3 regions of the Streptomyces sp. R44 genome follow, and region 3 is predicted to be linked to each of the others. Evidence: riboswitches for the same ligand, from Rfam matches in the RefSeq annotation. Region 3 holds a riboswitch; each other region holds the start of a gene.

Region 1 (4,285 bases), 3.2 Mb from region 3:
ATAAGTGCACCCCTCCACCCAATCCCGAGGAGACACCCGTGAGGATGCTGATCAACGTTCCGGAGACCGTCGTCGCCGATGCCCTGCGGGGGATGGCCGCGGCGCATCCCGAGTTGACCGTGGACGTGGAGCGGCGTGTCGTGGTGCGGCGGGACGCGCCCGTGGCGGGGAAGGTGGCGCTGGTGTCCGGTGGCGGGTCCGGGCACGAGCCCTTGCACGGGGGGTTCGTGGGGCCCGGGATGCTGGCGGCCGCCTGTCCCGGCGAGGTGTTCACGTCGCCCGTACCCGATCAGATGGTGCGGGCCGCGGCCGCCGTCGACAGCGGGGCGGGGGTGTTGTTCGTGGTCAAGAACTACACGGGTGACGTGCTGAATTTCGAGATGGCCGCGGAGCTCGCCGAGGACGAGGGCATCCAGGTCGCCAAGGTCCTGGTCGACGACGACGTGGCGGTGACGGACAGCCTGTACACGGCGGGGCGGCGCGGGACCGGGGGCACCTTGTTCGTGGAGAAGATCGCCGGGGCCGCCGCCGAGGAGGGGCTGCCGCTGGAACGGGTCGAGGCGATCGCCCGGCGGGTCAACGAGCGGTCCCGCTCCTTCGGGGTGGCCCTGAGCGCCTGCACCACCCCCGCCAAGGGCAGCCCGACCTTCGATCTCCCCGAGGGGGAACTGGAGTTGGGGATCGGCATCCACGGCGAGCCGGGCCGGGAGCGGCGGGCCATGATGACCTCGCGGGAGATCGCCGACTTCGCCGTCGACGCCGTCGTGGAGGACCTGCGCCCGTCCGGGCCGGTCATCGCCCTCGTCAACGGCATGGGAGCGACCCCGCTGCTGGAGTTGTACGGGTTCAACGCCGAGGTGCAGCGGGTGCTCGCCGAGCGGCACGTGCCGGTGGCCCGCACGCTCGTCGGGAACTATGTGACCTCGCTCGACATGGCGGGCTGCTCGGTGACCCTGTGCGAGGTCGACGAGGAACTGCTGCGCCTGTGGGACGCTCCGGTGCAGACGGCCGCGCTGCGCTGGGGCCGGTGAGACGGGGATGGTCATGGGGAGTGACGGTATGACGGAGACTTTCGGCGCCGGGTTCCTGGTGCGCTGGCTGGCCGCGGTGGCCGAGGACGTCGACCGGGAGGCCGACCGGCTCACCGAGCTGGACTCGGCGATCGGCGACGCCGACCACGGCGCCAATCTGAAGCGGGGGTTCGCCGCTGTGAGGGAGGCCCTCGAAAAGGAGCCGCCGAGCAGTCCCGGCGCGGTGCTCACCGCCGCCGGACGGCAGCTGATCTCGACGGTCGGCGGCGCTTCGGGTCCCCTGTACGGGACGCTCCTCCGGCGCGCCGGGAAGACACTGGGCGAGGACGCCGAGGTCACCCGGGCGCGGCTGGCGGAGGCGCTCGACGCCGGTGTGGCGGCCGTGTCGCAGCTGGGCGGTGCCCAGGTGGGCGACAAGACGATGCTGGACGCGCTCGTGCCGGCCGTGGCGGGGCTGCGGAGCTCGTACGGGGCGGCCCGCGCCGCCGCCGAGGAGGGCGCCCTGGCGACCGTACCCCTCCAGGCGCGCAAGGGCAGGGCCAGTTACCTCGGGGAGCGGTCGATCGGGCATCAGGATCCGGGCGCGACCTCGTCGGCGCTGCTGTTCGCCGCGCTCGCCGAGACGGCCGGGGCGGAGGGAGTGGCATGAGCCCGTCCCCCGTCGGCATCGTGCTCGTCTCGCACAGCGCGGCGGTCGCGGCGGCCGTCGCCGAACTGGCCCGGGGCCTCGCGGGCGGCGGCGACCTGGCGCCGGTGCTGCCCGCGGGCGGCACGCCGGACGGTGGGCTCGGGACGAGTGCCGAGCTGATCTGCGAGGCGGCGAAGGCCGTCGACCGGGGGGCCGGGGTGGCGCTCCTGGTCGACCTGGGCAGCGCGGTCCTCACCGTGAAGGCGCTCCTCGCGGAAGGCGACGAACTGCCCGAGGGCTGCCGCCTGGTGGACGCGCCGTTCGTCGAGGGCGCGGTCGCCGCGCTGGTGACGGCGAGCGCCGGAGGGGACCTCGACGCGGTGGCGGCCGCGGCCTCGGAGGCGTACGCCTATCGCAAGGAGTGAGGGCGCCGCAGGCGTGTGCGGGGAGTGACCGGGAGGCCGCGCCGGGTGGCGACCGTGTTGTGATCGAGCAGGTCAACGCATTAGTGTCGCAGGGCCTTGGTGTACGGGAAACCGGTGCAGTACCGGTGCGGCCCTCGCCACTGTGATCGGGAGGTCCGGCTCCACCCCCGCGGGGAACACCGCGGGGAAGCCACTGGACCGTCGCGGGAGACCGCGGCGGTGTGGGAAGGCGGAGTCGGGCCGTATGACCGTCAGCCAGGAGACCGGCCAGGGTGCGTTGTCCATCCACGAGGTGCTGGAGAGGGTCTACCCACCATGCATATAGCCGAGGGGTATCTGCCCCCTGTGCACGCCGCCGCCTGGGGCGTCGCGGCCGCGCCGTTCGTCGTCCACGGGGTGCGCGCGCTCACCCGCGAGGTGCGGTCGAACCCCGAGTCCACCCTGCTCCTCGGCGCCTCCGGTGCCTTCACCTTCGTTCTGTCGGCGCTCAAGCTGCCCTCCGTCACCGGTAGTTGCTCCCATCCGACCGGTACGGGTCTGGGCGCGATCCTGTTCCGGCCGCCGATCATGGCGGTCCTCGGCACCATCACCCTGCTCTTCCAGGCCCTGCTGCTCGCGCACGGCGGGCTGACCACGCTCGGTGCGAACGCCTTCTCGATGGCGATCGTCGGGCCGTGGGCGGGGTACGGGACGTACCGGCTGCTGCGGCGGTTCGGCGCGCCTCTGATGGTGGCCGTCTTCTTCGGCGCGTTCGTCGCCGACCTGTCCACGTACTGCGTCACCAGCGTCCAGCTGGCCCTGGCGTTCCCCGACCCCGGCAGCGGGGTGCCCGGCGCGCTCGCCAAGTTCGGCGGGATCTTCGCCGTGACCCAGATCCCCCTCGCGGTGAGCGAGGGCCTTCTCACGGTGCTCGTGATGCGGCTGCTCACGCAGTCCAGCAAGGGAGACCTGACCCGGCTCGGTGTGCTGGGCGGGGCGCGGACGGAGCGACACGAGGAGGCGGCGGCGCGATGAGCCGGAACGCGAAGATCAACGCGCTGCTGCTGCTCGCCGTCGCCGCGCTCGCGGTGCTGCCGCTGGCGCTCGGGCTCGGCGACCACAAGGAGCAGCCCTTCACCGGCTCCGACGGCGAGGCAGAGACCGCGATCACGGAGCTCCAGCCGGACTACAAGCCGTGGTTCAGCCCGCTGTACGAGCCGCCGTCGGGCGAGATCGAGTCGGCGCTGTTCGCCCTCCAGGCGGCGCTCGGCGCCGGCGTCCTGGCGTACTACTTCGGCCTGCGTCGCGGCCGCCGGCAGGGCGCGGCCGCGGCCGAGGCAGCCCGAGCGGCGGGACCGGACGGGGCGCCCAAGGACGACGGTGCTTCCAAGGCCCCCTCCTCCGACGGTTCGGACGCGTAGCGCCGATGCTTCCGATCGACGCGGCGGCGCACAGCAGCCGCTGGCGCCGCCGTCATCCCGTGGAGAAGGCGCTCCTCGGCTTCGGTCTGACGCTGTGCGCGGTGAGTCTGCCGCCGTGGCCCGGCGCGCCGCTCGTGGCGGCGGCCACGCTCGCGGTGCTGCTCGGTCCCGCCGGTGTGCCGGGCCGTCAGTTGTGGCGGGCGTTCCGCATCCCGCTCGGCTTCTGCGTCACGGGGGCGGTACCGCTGCTCTTCGAGGTGGGCGGTACGCGGGGGCTCGTGGCCCTCGCGCCCGGCGGCCCCGTCCACGCGGGCGAGCTGCTCCTGCGCACCGCCTCGGCCTCGCTCGGGGTGCTGCTCTTCGCCTTCACGACACCGGTGTCCGACGTCCTGCCCCGGCTCGTCAAGGCCGGCGTGCCCGCCCCCGTGGTGGACGTGGCGCTCGTCATGTACCGGATCATCTTCCTGCTCCTCGACTCGCTGACGAAGATCCGGCAGGCGCAGGCGGCCCGGCTCGGGCACACCACCCGGGCCGCAACCTGGCGCTCGCTCGCCGGGCTCGGCGCGACGACCTTCGTGCGGGCCTTCGACCGGGCGCAGCGCCTGCAGTCGGGGCTCGCCGGGCGCGGTTACGACGGGACGCTGCGGGTCCTGGTGCCCGTCTGCGCGGTCTCCCGGCGGTTCCTCACGGCGACGGGCGTGCTCCTCCTGGGGCTCGTCGCCGTCACTCTCGTACTGGAAAGGTTCCTTCCGTGACGTCTCCGACGCCGACGACCCCCGTCGTGGAGCTGGTGAAGGCGGG
Region 2 (4,285 bases), 2.5 Mb from region 3:
ACGCCCGCGAGGACCACGCGGTCCGTGGAGCCGCCGAGGGTGTGGCTGAGCAGCAGGACGAGCGCGAAGGAGACCACCGCCCCCAGAAACGCCCCGCCGGTGACGGAGAGGACGCCGCCGCCGATGCCCAGGACGACGACCGCGACCGCGCCGGTGGACGCGCCGGAGGAGACGCCGAGGACGAAGGGGTCGGCGAGCGGGTTGCGCAGGAGGGACTGCATCACCGCCCCGCAGACGGCGAGTCCGGCGCCGCAGACGGCGGCGAGGAGGGTACGGGGCAGCCGCAGGTCCCAGACGATCCCGTCGCGGATCGGCGAGAGGCCGGAGGCGTCGCCGCCGAGGTGGGCGGCGATCACGGAACCGGCCTCGCCGACGCCGATGTCCGCGGGGCCGATGGTGACGGCCACGGCCACGGAGAGGCCGAGCAGCGCGATCCCGGCCGCCGCCCGCAGGAGCACCTTGGCGGACGTGATCTCCCGCCGGGCGGCCGTCACTTGGCGAGACCGTACGAGCGGAGCGCGGCCGCCACCTTCTCGACGCCCTCGACGGTGCGGAGGGTGGGGTTCATCGCCTGCCCGCTGAGCAGGACGTACCGCTTGTGCTTCACGGCCGTCATGTTCCGGGTGACGGGGTCGGACTCCAGGAACTCGACCTTCTTCGCCGCGCTCTCGGCGGACTGCGCCCGGCGCGTCAGGTCGCCGATGACGAGGACGTCGGGGTCGCGGTCCGCGACGGTCTCCCAGTTGACCTGGGGCCACTCCTCGCGGGTGTCGTCGAAGACGTTCTTCGCGCCGAGCGCGTGCGTGACGATCCCCGGCGCCCCGCAACAGCCCGCCATGTAGGGCGCCTTGGCGTCGGAGTACCAGTAGAGGACGGTGGCGTCGGTGAAGTCGGCCGCCGCCGTGGCCTTCGCGACCCGGCCCTTGAGCCCGGCGACGAGCTTCTCGCCGCGCTCGGGGACCCCGAACACCCGGGCCAGGTCGCGGATCTCGCCGTAGACCGTGTCCATGGCCAGGGGGCGGGTGCGGACGCCGTCGCCGTCGCCGCTGTCGTCCTTGCCGACGCAGTCGGTGGGCGAGAGGTACGTGGGGACCCCGAGCTGCTCGAAGCGTTCGCGGGGCGCGACCCCGCCCTTGCCGAGGGTGTACGCGAACGAGGCGGCCGCGAAGTCGGGTTCGGTGTCGAGGACCTTCTCGAAGGAGGGGTAGCGGTCGGCGAGGCGCGGGACCTTGGCGTTCTCCTTCTCCAGGCCCTTGAGCACCGGGTCCGTCCAGGTCGCGGTGCCCACCATGCGGTCGGCGAGGCCGAGGGAGAGCATGATCTCCGCCGCTCCCTGGTCGAGGGCGACGGCGCGGCGCGGGGCGTGGTCGACGCGGACCTGCCGTCCGCAGTTGTCGTCGAGGGTCACGGGGTAGCCGCGCTCCGGTGCGCCCTTCGACGAGGATGCGGAGGGCCCGCAGCCGGTCGCCGTCGCGAGGAGCAGCAGGACGCCGGCCAGGGCGGGCACGGCGGAGCGGACGGGGTGTGCGAGCGGCACGGGGGACTTCCTCTGCGTCCACGGCTCATACGCGGAGCCTGTCGTACGGTGCTCCCCGGACGGCAGCGTGCCGCCGGGGCCGCCAGCAGGTCTTCGGACTCGGGGTCAGCCGGACGGAGCGCCTTCCCGGGCTCGCGTGCCGCCCAGTGGCCGATGCTCCGCCCGTCGCCCTCACCGCTGCGCGTCAGTTCCGGTCTCGCACCGGATTCCCTGACCCGTGGACGTACCCGTTCAGGTGCGTACAAAGGTGCGACTGGCCTCGGCACAGTACCACCGGCAGGCCGCCGCACCCGGGGGCGCCCGCCGCTGTCAGACGCGCAGTTCCTTCGCTTCGAAGCGGCCGTCGCCGAGGACCAGGACGAAGGAGACCTGCTGCCCCTCGGAGACCGTCCGCTCCTCGCTCTCGATGTCCTCGGCGCTGAAGTACACCTGCTCCTCGGAGCCCACGGGGACGACGAAGCCGTACCCGCCGAGACGGTTGAAGGACTGCACGAACCCTTTGCTTCTGCCTTCCACGGCGGCCTCCTCGTCGGCACGGGGGGGGCGCGGTCGAGGGTGTCCGGCCCCGGGCGGGCCGTGTCCGCGCCTCAGGGGAGATGTACCCCGGGCGCCCGCCCTTCGCCACCGCCGCCGGCCGTGGTGAACCACGCCGAACGATCTCGTACAATATTCAACAGAGGCCCGCTGCCGGAGATCCCCCGTGTCCGTCAGCGGGCCTCGCCGCGTCCGCGAAGCCGGTCCGCCGGAGCCGGTCCACCGAAGCCGGTCCGCCGGAGCCGTCCGTCAGAGCCGGTCCGGCCGGACCCGGACCGTGCCCCGCGCCTCGTACTCGAGCATGGCCTCCAGGCCGTTCGCCGCGTCGGGGCCGAGTTCCCGGCGCACGAGCCAGAGCGCGAGCTCCAGACCCGAGGTGACGCCCCCGGCGGTCACCAGGTCGCCGTCGTCCACCACCCTGGCCCCCTTCAGGACGCCGCCCTGCCGCTCCAGGTCCGGCCGGGCCTTGTGGTGGGTGGTGCAGGGGCGGCCCCGGGTCAGTCCGGCGGCGGCGAGCAGCATGACGCCGGTGCACAGCGCGGCGACGGTGAGCCCCGGCCGGACCGCCGCCGCGAGGGCGCGGGGCAGGGTGCCCCGGTCGATCTCGGCCCGGACGCCCGGGCTGTCCCGGCGCGCGTAGCCGCCGCCCGGCACGACGAGCAGGTCGGCCTCGCGCGGGGCCCAGGGGTGGTCGACGCGGACCTCCGTCCCGTAGGCGGCGGTGACGGTGCCGGGCCCGTCGACGGAGACGTACCGGACGTCCACCGGACGCCGGGAGAAGAAGCCGGCGGCGGAGAGCACCTCGTAGGGGGCGGCGAAGTCGATCTCCTCGACGCCGTCGAAGAGCACGAGGTGGACGCGGAGCGGGCGGCGCGCGGCCGGCGCCTCGACGGGAGCGGCGTGGGCGGCGGTACTGGTTCCCAGCGCGCCCGCGGCACCGAGGGCGGTGGTGGTGCGGAGCAGGTTGCGGCGGTTCATGGTTCTCCCCAGGGGATGGCAGGGCCCGACGTTCTGTGTCGCGTCGAGGAAGTCGGCTGCCACCGCCCACGGGTTCCCGGCGGTCGGTCAGGTGCCGCCCGGGTAGGCGATCCGTGCCGTGATCCTGGCGATGCGCCGGGCCGACTCCTCCGGCGCGGCCACCGGCTGGACGATGTGGCTGACGGTGAGCCGCACGATCGTCTCGACGGCCAGGCCCCGGGACTCCTCGTCGACGTCGGGCCAGGCCTCGATCGCGTACGCGTCGAGCATCGCCATCGCCGTGCCGAAGACCGGCTCCGGGCGTGTGGTGAGGTAGGCGAGGAGGTCGTCCTCGCCGCCGCGCGCGGCGAGCAGGACGCTCTTGATGAGGGGGTTGTCCACGGCCTGCTGGAGCGTGTAGCCGACGCCCGCCGCCGCTGCCGCCTCCAGCTCGCCCCGGTGGGCGTCGAGTTCGCGCTGGATGCCGAGGAGGAAGCCCTCCAGCTCGCGCTGGACCAGGGCGTTGCCGATGGCCTCCTTCGAGCCGAACTCGTTGTAGAGCGTCTGGCGGCTGATGCCGGCGGCCCGTGCGACGGCGGCCATGCGGAGCACGCCCCAGCCGTCGGCGGCGACGAGCCGGTAGGCGGCGTCGAGCACCTGCTCGCGGAGGAGGGACCGAACACTCTCGCGGAAACGTGTCATCGTGCCCCCACTTTATCCACCGACCCCCCTCCGTCCTCGCACACCGGTCTCCGTCCAGAGCATTGACACCTCACAAGGGATCCGTCTATCAAATGGACAGAACGCATGTGAAGTGTCCACCTCTCCGAGGAGCCGGTCTTGGCCCTGCACAGCGACTCCCCCGAAGCCCCCGCCGCCTGGCGCGACCCCAAGCGCTGGCTCTGGCTGCTCGGCCTGCTCATCCCGGCCTTCCCCTTCCTTTCCTGGGGACTGGTGAACGCCACCGGGCTCCGTCTGTTCTGGTGGACCGGGGTCCTCGTCCTGTACGTGCTCTTCCCGGTCGTCGACCACCTCATCGGCAAGGACTCCGCCAACCCGCCGGACAGCGCGATCGCCCGCCTGGAGCAGGACCGCTACTACCGGTGGTGCACCTACCTCTACCTCCCGCTCCAGTACGCGGGCCTCGTCCTCGGCTGCTGGCTGATCACCCGGGGCGACCTCGCCCTCGTCGACCGGATCGGGCTCACGTTCACCCTCGGCGGGGTCGCCGGCATCGCCATCAACACCGCCCATGAA
Region 3 (4,285 bases):
CGGCGGCGCCGATGAAGCCGACGGGGATGCCGAGGACGGCGGCGGGCTTCCCGGCGCCCTTCGCGATCATCTCCAGGAGGTGGAAGAGGGCGGTCGGCGCGTTGCCGATGGCGACGACGGAGCCTTCGAGGCGGTCCCGCCACAGTTCGAGGGCGGCGGCCGAGCGGGTGGTGCCGAGCTCGGCGGCGAGGCCGGGGACGGCCGGGTCGGAGAGCGCGCAGAGCACCTCGTTGTCGGCGGGCAGCCGCTTGCGGGTGACACCGCTGGCGACCATCTGCGCGTCGCAGAGGATGGGCGCGCCGGCCCGGAGCGCGGCGCGGGCGCTCGCGACGACCTGCGGCGAGTACGCGATGTCCTGCACGAGGTCGGTCATGCCGCACGCGTGGATCATCCGGACCGCCACCTGGGCGACGTCGGCGGGCAGGCCCGCGAGGTCCGCCTCGGCACGGATCGTGGCAAAGGACCGGCGGTAGATCTCCGTCCCGTCCTTCTCGTAGTCGAACATCCTGGTGCTCTCGCTCATCTCGTGTGGGTCGGCAGGCTGCGGGCCGTGGTCACTGCTTCGGGCAGGGCGGTACGGGGGGTGGGGACGCCGTCCACCAGGTAGGAGTCGTCGCCGGTGGCGAGGACGTCGACCCAGGTGCCGTGCGGGTGGCCGCAGCGGCGCTCGCACCCGGAGTAGTGGACGGGCAGGCCCCCGTGGCGGACGAGGCCGGCGTCCGTCCGTACGTCGGCGAGGGACTTGGCGCAGCCGGGGCGTCCGGTGCAGGCGCTGACCCCGACGGAGGGCAGATCGGGCCGGGTGACCAGGCCGTACGTCTCCAGTTCGGGCAGCCGGCCGGGGCGGGCCCCGACGACGACCGCTCCGCGCCAGGGCGTGAGCCGCAGCTCGTCGGCCCCGTCCGCCAGGGCCCGCAGCTGGGCGGCGGTGAGCCGGCCGAGCGGGGCGAGGACGTGCAGGGCGTGCGCGCCGAGCGGGCCGGGTGCGGGCGGCGGGGACGCGGGAAGCGGCGGTACGGGTACGGGTACGGGTTCTGCCGCGATCCCGGCCCGGGCCAGCGCGTCCACCAGGTCGAGCGGGTGCCCCGGGGGCAGTTCGCGGACCCGCCAGGCGCCGGTACCGGCCGTGCGGGCGGCCTCCAGGAAGGCGTCGGCGGCGGCGAGCGCGGCACGGGGCGCGTCGGCGCCCGCGATCCGGAGGACCTGGCCGCCGACGTGCAGGAGCGCGTCGGCGGCACCGGCCGGGTGCACGACCGCGGAGGTTTCGGCGTCGACCGCGACCGCCGGGTGCCCGGCGGACGCCGGGGTCTCCCCGTCCACTGCGATCAAGGTCACATCGCCGCCGAGACCGGCCACGTCCCCGCGGCCGTCGTCGAGGACGAAGAGGAAACGGCCCGAGAGGGCCGCCGCCGCGGGGGTGGCGCAGAGGAGGGCGTCCAGCGCGCGGGCCCACAACTGGACGGCGCCGTGGCCGAGTCCGTCGAGCCCGGCGGCCGGGGAGGCCACGATGTTGCGGACGCGCTCGTGGGTCGGGGAGGGCAGCAGCCCCGCCCCGGCCAGGAGCTCGGCCAGCTCCGCCCCGCAGCCCTCGCCGAGGCCGCGCAGCTCCGCGTTGCCGCGCGAGGTGACGCTGATCCGGCCGTCGCCGAGGCTCTCGGCGACGCGGGCCAGCACCTCCGCCTGATGCGCCGTCAGACGACCTGCGGGCAGGCGCAGTCGGGCCAGGCGTCCGTCGTCGGCGGGGTGCAGGCGCAGCGCCCCGGGGCAGGCGTCGCCACGGTCCCGTACGCGAGCTTCGCCCGGTTCGGGCGTCGGGGGTGGGGTGGGCGGCATGGCGGCGAGCATACCCACGGGGAACCGGGCGGCCACCGAGTGTGATCCGGCCGACTCTCCCGCCTTCTCCGGCCCGGAGACGGCACGATCTAGGATGCAGATCGGCATGGGGTCCCAGGACCCCGGGGAGGAAGCCCGGTGAGAATCCGGCGCGGTCCCGCCACTGTGAGCCCGTACCCACGGGTGAGTCAGGAACTCCCGCCGTCCATACGACCACCCGGGGCGCGGACAACCCCGAGGAAGGGCCTGAGCTCGCCATGCTCCTGCTGCTGTCGCACTCCGACACCGACCTGCTCAGCGCCCGCGCGGCCAATGCCGCCCAGGCCGAGGGAGCGGTCGAGTACCGCTTCGCCAACCCCTCCCGTCTCCCCCTCGCCGACCTCCCGGCCCTCCTCGACGGCGTCGACCTGGTCGTCGTCCGGCTCCTCGGCGGGCTCCGCTCCTGGCAGGAGGGGCTCGACGCGATCCGCGCCGCCGGAAAGCCGGTCGTCGTGCTCAGCGGCGAACAGGCCCCCGACGCCCAGCTGATGGAGGCCTCCACGGTCCCCGTCGGCGTCGCCACCGAGGCGCACGCCTATCTGGCGCACGGCGGCCCGGCCAACCTGGAGCAGCTGGCCCGGTTCCTCTCCGACACCGTCCTGCTCACCGGCCACGGCTTCGAGGCCCCGGCCGCCGCCCCCACCTGGGGCCCCCTGGAGCGGACCGTACGCAACGAGACCGGCCCGACCGTCGCCGTGCTCTACTACCGCGCCCACCACATGAGCGGGAACACCGCCTTCGTCGACGCCCTGTGCGGCGCCATCGAGGACGCCGGCGCCCGCGCCCTCCCGCTGTACGTGGCGTCCCTGCGCGCCCCCGAGGCGGAGCTCGTCGAGACCCTGCGCACGGCCGACGCCATCGTCACGACCGTCCTCGCGGCCGGCGGCACCAAGCCCGCCGAGGCGCAGGCCGGCGGCGACGAGGAGGCCTGGGACGCGGGCGCGCTCGCCGCGCTCGACGTGCCGATCCTCCAGGCCCTGTGCCTGACGGGCTCGCGGTCCGCCTGGGAGGAGAACGACGAGGGCCTCTCGCCGCTGGACGCCGCCAGCCAGGTCGCCGTGCCCGAGTTCGACGGCCGCCTCATCACCGTCCCCTTCTCCTTCAAGGAGATCGACGCGGACGGTCTGCCCGCGTACGTCGCCGACGCCGAGCGCGCGGCGCGCGTCGCCGGGATCGCCGTCCGGCACGCCCGGCTGCGCCACATCCCGAACGCCGAGAAGAGGCTGGCGCTCGTCCTCTCCGCGTACCCGACGAAGCACTCCCGCATCGGCAACGCGGTCGGTCTCGACACCCCCGCCTCCGCCGTCTCCCTCCTGCGTCGCCTCATCGCCGAGGGCTACGACTTCGGGCCGGTCGAGGACCTCCCCGGTCTCGTCTCCGGCGACGGCGACGAGCTGATCTACGCCCTCATCGAGGCCGGCGGCCACGACCAGGACTGGCTGACCGAGGAGCAGCTCGCGAAGAACCCGGTCCGCATCCCGGCCGCCGACTACAAGCGCTGGTACGCGACGCTGCCCGCCGAGCTCCGCGAGCAGGTGGAGGAGCACTGGGGCCCGGCGCCCGGTGAGATGTTCCTCGACCGCTCCCGCAATCCGGAGGGCGACATCGTCCTCGCCGCCCTGCGGCGGGGGAACCTCCTGGTCCTCATCCAGCCGCCGCGCGGCTTCGGCGAGAACCCGATCGCGATCTACCACGACCCCGATCTCCCGCCGTCCCACCACTACCTGGCCGCCTACCGCTGGATCGCCGCCCGCGCCGAGGACGGCGGCTTCGGCGCCGACGCCATGGTCCACCTGGGCAAGCACGGCAACCTGGAGTGGCTGCCCGGCAAGAACGCCGGCCTGTCCGCCGCCTGCGGCCCCGACGCGGCCCTCGGCGACATCCCGCTGATCTACCCGTTCCTCGTTAACGACCCGGGCGAGGGCACCCAGGCCAAGCGGCGCGTCCACGCGACCCTCGTCGACCACCTGGTGCCGCCGATGGCCCGCGCCGACTCGTACGGCGACATCGCGCGCCTGGAGCAGCTGCTCGACGAGTACGCGCAGATCAGCTCGATGGACCCGGCGAAGCTCCCGGCCATCCGCGCGCAGATCTGGACCCTGATCCAGGCCGCGAAGCTCGACCACGACCTCGGTCTGGAGGAGCGCCCGGAGGACGACGGCTTCGACGACTTCCTGCTGCACGTCGACGGCTGGCTGTGCGAGGTCAAGGACGCCCAGATCCGCGACGGCCTGCACGTCCTGGGCGGCGCCCCGGAGGGCGAGGCCCGGGTCAACCTGGTCCTCTCGATCCTGCGCGCCCGCCAGATCTGGGGCGGTACGCAGGCGCTGCCGGGTCTGCGCGAGGCGCTGGGCCTGGACGAGTCGGCCGCGACCCGTACCACCGCCGACGCGGCGGAGGCGAAGGCCCGCGA

Evidence for each region. Region 3 has a riboswitch for cobalamin ahead of cobN (cobaltochelatase subunit CobN). Riboswitches for the same ligand answer to the same signal wherever they lie in the genome.
Region 1: it holds a riboswitch for cobalamin, as region 3 does, so the genes downstream of both, AB5J54_RS04700 (energy-coupling factor ABC transporter permease) here and cobN (cobaltochelatase subunit CobN) in region 3, are expected to answer to the same signal.
Region 2: it holds a riboswitch for cobalamin, as region 3 does, so the genes downstream of both, AB5J54_RS31610 (ABC transporter substrate-binding protein) here and cobN (cobaltochelatase subunit CobN) in region 3, are expected to answer to the same signal.

What each region holds. Positions count from the first base shown of each region.
Region 1 covers NZ_CP163444.1:973,655-977,939, forward strand. Annotated here, with positions in the region: gene dhaK (dihydroxyacetone kinase subunit DhaK) at 39-1,031, shown strand; gene dhaL (dihydroxyacetone kinase subunit DhaL) at 1,060-1,680, shown strand; gene AB5J54_RS04695 (PTS-dependent dihydroxyacetone kinase phosphotransferase subunit DhaM) at 1,677-2,084, shown strand; cobalamin riboswitch at 2,165-2,371, shown strand; gene AB5J54_RS04700 (energy-coupling factor ABC transporter permease) at 2,400-3,098, shown strand; gene AB5J54_RS04705 (energy-coupling factor ABC transporter substrate-binding protein) at 3,095-3,484, shown strand; gene cbiQ (cobalt ECF transporter T component CbiQ) at 3,490-4,239, shown strand; gene AB5J54_RS04715 (ATP-binding cassette domain-containing protein) at 4,236-4,285, shown strand, end outside.
Region 2 covers NZ_CP163444.1:6,756,758-6,761,042, reverse strand. Annotated here, with positions in the region: gene AB5J54_RS31615 (FecCD family ABC transporter permease) at 1-473, opposite strand, end outside; gene AB5J54_RS31610 (ABC transporter substrate-binding protein) at 491-1,537, opposite strand; cobalamin riboswitch at 1,625-1,749, opposite strand; gene AB5J54_RS31605 (cold-shock protein) at 1,847-2,053, opposite strand; gene AB5J54_RS31600 (DJ-1/PfpI family protein) at 2,321-3,049, opposite strand; gene AB5J54_RS31595 (TetR family transcriptional regulator) at 3,137-3,730, opposite strand; gene AB5J54_RS31590 (alkane 1-monooxygenase) at 3,869-4,285, shown strand, end outside.
Region 3 covers NZ_CP163444.1:4,210,816-4,215,100, reverse strand. Annotated here, with positions in the region: gene AB5J54_RS19525 (precorrin-8X methylmutase) at 1-505, opposite strand, end outside; gene AB5J54_RS19520 (cobalamin biosynthesis protein CobG) at 520-1,845, opposite strand; cobalamin riboswitch at 1,925-2,050, shown strand; gene cobN (cobaltochelatase subunit CobN) at 2,091-4,285, shown strand, end outside.